One region of the Bacillus sp. AFS031507 genome, then DNA from elsewhere that is predicted to be linked to it. Evidence: predicted binding sites of a transcription regulator. Region 1 holds the regulator's gene; the other holds the start of a gene.
What was found. Region 1 encodes Rex, which represses fermentation and respiration genes when NADH is low (regulators of the CRP and FNR family bind a similar motif). Its sites were predicted from a motif close to TTGTGAAATATTTCACAA; they were not measured.
Positions count from the first base shown of each region.

Region 2: a site for Rex is predicted at 2,393-2,410, ahead of COE25_RS12340 (TIGR04053 family radical SAM/SPASM domain-containing protein). Genes of this name have one in related genera too.

Region 1 is NZ_NUOW01000035.1:5,034-8,706, forward strand. Features, by position in the region: gene COE25_RS25070 (ABC-F family ATP-binding cassette domain-containing protein) at 1-177, opposite strand, end outside; gene moaC (cyclic pyranopterin monophosphate synthase MoaC) at 355-852, shown strand; gene COE25_RS25080 (redox-sensing transcriptional repressor Rex) at 889-1,545, shown strand; gene ystJ (NADP-dependent malic enzyme) at 1,705-2,952, shown strand; gene COE25_RS25090 (sulfite exporter TauE/SafE family protein) at 3,179-3,673, shown strand, end outside.
Region 2 is NZ_NUOW01000012.1:212,201-215,873, reverse strand. Features, by position in the region: gene moaA (GTP 3',8-cyclase MoaA) at 1-49, opposite strand, end outside; gene COE25_RS12345 (Crp/Fnr family transcriptional regulator) at 409-1,107, shown strand; gene COE25_RS12340 (TIGR04053 family radical SAM/SPASM domain-containing protein) at 1,192-2,313, opposite strand; gene COE25_RS12335 (metal-sulfur cluster assembly factor) at 2,524-2,832, opposite strand; gene COE25_RS12330 (Cof-type HAD-IIB family hydrolase) at 3,110-3,673, shown strand, end outside.

The DNA of each region.
Region 1 (3,673 bases):
TTCTCCGCCATCATGCGACAAGTGTCCGGCAATAATTTTCAATAATGTCGATTTTCCCGCCCCATTGCGTCCAACAAGGGCAACACGGTCCCGAGTTTGTAATTCGAGCTTAATATTCGATAAAATAAGGTCAGCACCATAATATTTTTGTAATTGATTAACCTGTAGCAAAATCATTCTCATTCACCTCTATTACATAGGATTAGTGTACCTTATTCCCGGTATGTCGGCAATAAACTGCTCGCCATATTAGCGGAGTGAAGTCTTAAACCGACATAAAATGTAATATATAGTTCAAAGTTTCACACACATATAAGGAAAAATAGTGTATGATTTGATGGGAGGATTTTTTATATGGCAGAATTTACGCATTTTAATGAAGAAGGCAGAGCAAAAATGGTCGACGTCAGTGATAAGCCGGAAACGGCACGTACGGCGCTTGCTCATTCCAGCATTACCGTTAGTAAAGAAATTTATGATAAAATAACTAATAATGAGATGAAGAAGGGCGATGTCTTAGCTGTGGCCCAGATAGCAGCTGTCATGGCAGCAAAGAAGACATGGGATTTGATTCCAATGTGCCATCCGATTCCATTAACAGGTGTTAATATTTCTTTCTCTTGGGAACAGGATAAGGATGAGAACTATCAATTATATATTGCTGCAGCCGTTAAAACGAAAGGGAACACAGGTGTAGAAATGGAAGCGTTAACAGCCGCATCCGCATGTGCCTTAACGGTTTATGATATGTGTAAAGCCGTTGATAAAGGTATGGTAATTGGACCGACGTATCTTGTCGAAAAAACGGGCGGTAAAAACGGTGATTTTAAAAGAGATGAAAGAGTTAAATAAATTTTTAACTAAACCATTCATGGGGTGTGGGAGATTATGAGTAATGAAACAACGAAAATACCACAGGCGACAGCAAAACGGCTGCCCCTCTATTATCGATTTCTAAAAAACCTGCAAAGTTCAGGCAAGCAAAGGGTCTCTTCAGCGGAATTGAGTGAAGCAGTAAAGGTAGACTCAGCAACGATTCGCCGCGACTTTTCCTATTTCGGTGCGTTAGGAAAAAAGGGCTATGGGTATAATGTTAATTACTTAATATCCTTCTTCCGAAAGACCCTAGATCAGGATGAATTAACTAAGGTTGCCTTAATAGGAGTCGGAAATCTTGGGACTGCCTTTTTAAACTATAACTTTTTAAAAAATAATAACACAAAAATAGAATGCGCCTTCGATGTGGATCCCGACAAAATGGGAACCATGATTCGCGAGGTACCTGTTCACCCTATGGACGATTTAGAGAAGGTGTTATCAGAAACTAATATTTCAGTGGCGATATTAACGGTTCCGGCTCCTGCCGCACAAATGATAACCGATCGACTGGTCCAAGCGAATGTAAAAGGGATCTTAAATTTCACTCCAGCGAGGTTAAATGTTCCACCCTTAATAAGGGTCCATCATATTGACTTGGCTGTGGAGCTTCAATCGCTAGTCTACTTTTTAAAGCATTATCCAACGGTCGAAATAGATGAAGAATAATTAGTTAAAAAGGCTTTCCACAAAATTTGTGGAAGGCCTTTTGTATGATTAACTCCCTGCTTTTTTTAATTACATAATCTATAAAAATACTTTCTTATGCACTAAGATGTAGGTAGATAAAATGCAAGCGGTTACTAACCGGGAAGTGGGGGAAATTCAATGTCAATTTTACGAGATGAAGCGTTAAAAATGCACAAGGAACACCAAGGCAAGGTTGGGATTTATTCTAAGGTGGCAGTACATAATGCAAAAGATTTAAGCCTTGCCTATTCACCCGGTGTGGCAGAGCCATGTTTGGACATTTATGCAGACGAAAATAAAGTCTATGATTATACCTCGAAGGGCAATCTTGTCGCAGTGGTATCCAATGGGACAGCGGTCCTGGGGCTTGGAAACATTGGACCAAAAGCTGCGATGCCTGTGATGGAAGGAAAGGCCGTGTTATTCAAATCGTTCGCAGATGTTGATGCCTTTCCCATTTGCTTGGCCACCACTGACACAGACCAGATCGTAGAAACCGTCAAGCTGCTAGAACCAACATTTGGCGGAGTGAACTTGGAGGATATTGCTGCGCCGCAATGCTTTGAAATTGAAGACCGCCTCCGCAAAGCCTGCGAGATTCCTGTTTTTCATGATGACCAGCATGGAACCGCGATTGTAACAGCCGCTGGTCTAATCAACGCATTAAAATTAGCAGATAAAAAAATTAAAGATATTCGTGTTGCCGTAAACGGAGCAGGTTCAGCTGGAGTAGCAATTGTTAAGCTCCTGCTGCATATGGGCGCGAAGGATGTTATTTTATGCGATACAAAAGGAATTATTTATGAAGGCCGCCCGTTCGGAATGAATCGATTCAAAGATGAAATGGCGCGAATGACAAATCGCGAGCAAAAACAAGGAGCGTTAGCCGATGCGCTCGTTGACGCAGATGTGTTTGTGGGGGTATCAGCAGCCGGGGCCGTTACAAAGGATATGGTTGGTTCTATGCACCGTAACCCGATTATCTTTGCCATGGCCAACCCTGTACCGGAAATTATGCCCGATGCGGCCAAAGAAGCAGGAGCACTTGTAGTGGGTACAGGACGATCTGATTTTCCAAACCAGGTTAATAATGTGCTTGCTTTCCCAGGTATTTTCCGCGGTGCTTTAGATGTCCGTGCAAAGGAAATCAACGAGGAAATGAAGCTTGCTGCGGTATATGCAATTGCTGGATTAATTTCAGATGAAGAACTTCATGCTGATCATGTTATTCCAGACCCTTTTGATCCTAGGGTCGCAGCACAAGTAGCGGCTGCAGTCGCTTACGCTGCAATGGAAACAGGGGTAGCTCAAAAAAATGTCAATGTTGAGGAAATAAAACAACGCCTATTATCATTAGCAGAAGCAAAACAACCAGTGCATGTTTAGGTCGAGTAAAATCTAGCTTTTAAGGGAGGACTATCTCAAACTAGAGGTAGTCTTTCAAATTTTGGGAATTAGGGCATAATTCCGATATACCTTTTAAATTTTTAGTACAATAATGAATGATAGTTTTTTTCTTTTTTAAATCGGTGGGTATGACCACGTTTTTAGGTAAGTAATTTTAACATTTCCTAGAAGGACATCTAGGGTTTTGCAATCGGAGGGGATGAAGTTGGCGATTGTGCTGACGATGTTTGTGCTTGGGATATTATTAGGATTTGTTGGGGCGGGCGGCTCCGGCTTTATTATTGCCATCTTAACAGTTATTTTTGGAGTACCAATACATATGGCGTTAGGGACATCACTAGCAGCGATGGTGTTTACGAGCATGTCAGGTGCCTACAGTCATTTTCGTCAAGGAAATATCTCAATTAAAACCGGTTTAATCGTAGGCGGATTTGGGGCAGTTGCCTCCTATTTAGGTTCAAAACTAGCCAGTTTGATTCCGATCCATTCTTTGCATTGGTTAACAGCAGGGATGTTATTTTTGTCGGCTGTAATACTGGTTGTACGCTTATTTATTGTTCAAAAAATAAAGGCAAACAACAAAAAAGTGAAACCTGGCAACCTGGTTCTCATTAAGAAAGCGGCAGTCGTCGGGTTGGTTACCGGATTGTTGTCTGGTACATTTGGGATAGGTGCTGCGCCGTTCATTCAAATCGGATTG
Region 2 (3,673 bases), on a different contig from region 1:
AGTCATGCAATGGTCTATTTAATTTATCTTTAATAATGGTTTTTTCCATCCATATCAACTCCATTATTTTTGGAACCTAATGATATTCAGTGTACCAGTCTTTAGATAAAAAAACTGTTACTTTATTCACTATAACAATACTTTTTAATTCAATTCTTATCTTAGCAGAAGTTTTACAATCTATAAATAACTGTTTTGGAAAAAATTTTCTTCTACAGATTAATCATTTAAACGATAATTCAAATAGAAAATAAATAAACATGATTAATTTCATATGAGTTTTCACTATATTGTCATTGTTTACTTCTTCTTATTGATTCCTTATGAGATAAAATGGTACTAACAAACTAAACATTGATCACTTTGGAAAATAGATGGTTGTTAATATGACACATTGAGGTGAAGCTGATGACAGCAATAATGAAACCAACTCATTCAATTGAAATAAAAGAATTGCTTAAATTTGCAGACCGGAAATTTAAAAGTGAAAAAGGAAGCTTTTTATTTCAAGAAGGAATGCTTGCGGAAGAACTTTACATTATCATTTCCGGCAAAATTCAAATCAGTAAAATTACTTCAGATGGCCGTGAACTTTCATTAAGAATTTGTGGAGAAAATGATATATGCGGGGAATTAACCCTATTTACTGATAATCCCAGATATTTATTAAGTGCAATGGTTCTTGAAGAAGGAGAAATAGTAGCAATAAAAAAGGATATAATCGAAAGTGAAATTTTCCAAAACAGTAAGCTTGCTTTTGAATTTATGAAATGGATGAGTGATCATTTCCGGAAAACACAAACAAAATTTCGCGACCTCGTTTTAAATGGAAAACGAGGTGCCCTTTTCTCAACTCTTATCCGTATGTCGAATAGCTATGGTATTCAAAAAGATAATGAAATCTTAATAGATCTGCCGTTAACCAACCAAGAACTTGCCAACTTCTGCGGTACATCACGTGAGAGTACAAACCGTATACTTAGTGAACTAAAGAAAGATAAAATCATTTCAGTTAAAAAAGGAAAGATCTCAATATTGGATTTACAATACTTAAAAAATGAAATCGACTGTGAAAATTGTTCTGCCGTTTATTGCAATATCGAATAGGATGGCCTTTACTTATTTGCAGTTATCTTTATACGCAAGGCTGTCTCACTATAATGAGGCAGCCTTTTTTTTCGGTTTTAATTACTATACTTGCTTTTCTCTTAATAATTTAGGAATATAAACGCAGAATGGCTCGCTTTCTAGATAATCTCCAGTCATTGCATAAGCTCTAGACCTTGATCCCCCGCAAACATGACGGAATTCACAGACACCACATTTCCCTTTAAAAAGATCTGGATTTCTTAATGATTGGAAAATTGGTGATTCACGATAAATTTCAGCTAATGGCGTTTCCCGGATATTACCCGCTTTAACGGGTAATAGTCCGCTTGGATATACATCGCCAATATGGGAGATGAAAACAAAACCATTACCATCATTAACACCTTTTGGTGCTCGTCCTAAACCATCGATAGAGCCTGTTAATCCTTTTTCTGTTAATGCGCTTAAATACTCAATCTCATCTGTTGTTTCCTTCGCTTCGCGCATTTTTTGTTGAATCACAACACGTCTATAGTGCATGGCTTCTGTTGTTTTGATATCAAAAGACACGCGCTTACTTAAATCATATAGCCATCTGAATACTTTTTCATGTTGAACTGGAGAAATCATATCTGATTGTTGACCTCTTCCTGTTGGCACTAGGAAAAAGACACTCCATAACACACATTCTAAATCTTCAACCATTTTTGCCATTTCATCAAGGTAGTCAATATTGTAACGGGAAATCACCGTATTAATCTGAATGGGTAATCCAACTTCATGCAAATATTTTATTTTTTCCATGGTAAGGTCAAATGATCCAGCTGTTCCCCTAAAATGGTCATGAATCTCAGCCCTAGGACCATCAATACTAAATGCCCAGCGAGCAAGACCAACTTCTTTTGCTTTTTCAATTGCTTCTTTTGTTACATTTGGTGTCGCGCTTGGGGTCATTGATACCCGTACGCCTTTTTCAACTGCATATTTCGCAATATCAAAAACATCTTCTCTCATCAGCGGGTCTCCGCCAGTAAAAACAAGCATCGGATTGTTCATTTCATATATTTGATCAATTAGATTTTTTCCTTCTTCAAATGATAGTTCACGTGGATCCCTTTTATACTGTGCATCGGCACGGCAGTGCAGACACTTTAATTGACAAGCTCTAGTGAGTTCCCATATTACTATAAAAGGGTCTTTATTAAAATCTCGGCTAATAGCCATATGAAACGCCTCCTAATAACGGCTATTCAAATCCAACAGCCTTATTAATCTGTATTATAAAGGTGTTTATATTTGAAAAAAGTGAACTATCTCACATTCTGTATGCTAGATATGTCTGAAACGTGAAGAAAAATACAAAAACAGCAGAAAATCTGCTGTTTCTAAAAAATACGCTTATTTTACTGAGAGTTCAAAAGCCTCTAATTAAGCTTAGCGAATTCCTAATGCGATTTTCGCATAACGTGACATCATTTCTTTATTCCATGGAGGATTAAAAACAATATTTACTTCTACTTCTTTGATCTCCGGAATGTCGGCCAATGCCCGTTTAACCTGGTCAACAATTGTTCCAGCAAGTGGGCAGCCCATTGAAGTTAACGTCATGGTAATCGTTACGTTTCCTTCTTCATCCATTTCAGCATTATATACTAATCCTAAATTAACAATATCTACCCCTAGTTCAGGGTCAATTACTAGTTCTAAGGCACCCATGATATTTTCTTTTAGTTCTTCATTCATGTTTTATCCACTCCTTCATTATCTTGTCCCACTCTATTATAGCAAATGATTAAGTATGCTAAGATTGAGACTTAGTTAAAAAAAGTATATAGTTTTTTTATATCTTTTGGTGTGAATTTTTTTACAGTTTAGATATAAAATTGTTAACATAGTAAATATAGGAATAAGAAATTCCACTAAGTATTAAATTCATAATTGCAGTGTAACATGTATATAAATTTTTTCCTAAAGCGACGCACTTTATTAGCGATGAAAATTATAATTAGAAGGAGTTATTATGACAGATAGACACTTAATTGCATTAGATTTAGATGGGACATTATTAAAAGATGATAAAACGATATCATTAAAAACACACGGAATTATTAAAAAAGCAAGAGAACAAGGTCATATCGTTATGATTGCAACAGGAAGGCCTTATCGTTCCAGTGAGATGTACTATCGGGAATTGGATTTAGACACACCGATTGTCAATTTCAATGGAGCATTTATGCATCACCCTCGAAAACCTGATTGGGGATTTTATCATGAACCTCTTGATATAAAGGTGGCAAAAGAAATTGTGGAAGCGTGCAGAAGTTTCCACTTCCATAATATAATTGCCGAAGTGATCGATGATGTTTACTTCCATTATCACGATGAAAAGCTGTTAGATATTTTCAACTTTGGCAATCCAAAAATCACTACGGGAGATCTGGCAAATTATTTAAATGATTCACCCACGAGTTTATTAATTCATACAGAGGAGGATCAATTAAAGATAATTCGCGAACACTTATCGGCCGTCCATGCAGAAGTTATCGATCATCGCAGTTGGGCCGCTCCATGGCATGTGGTTGAA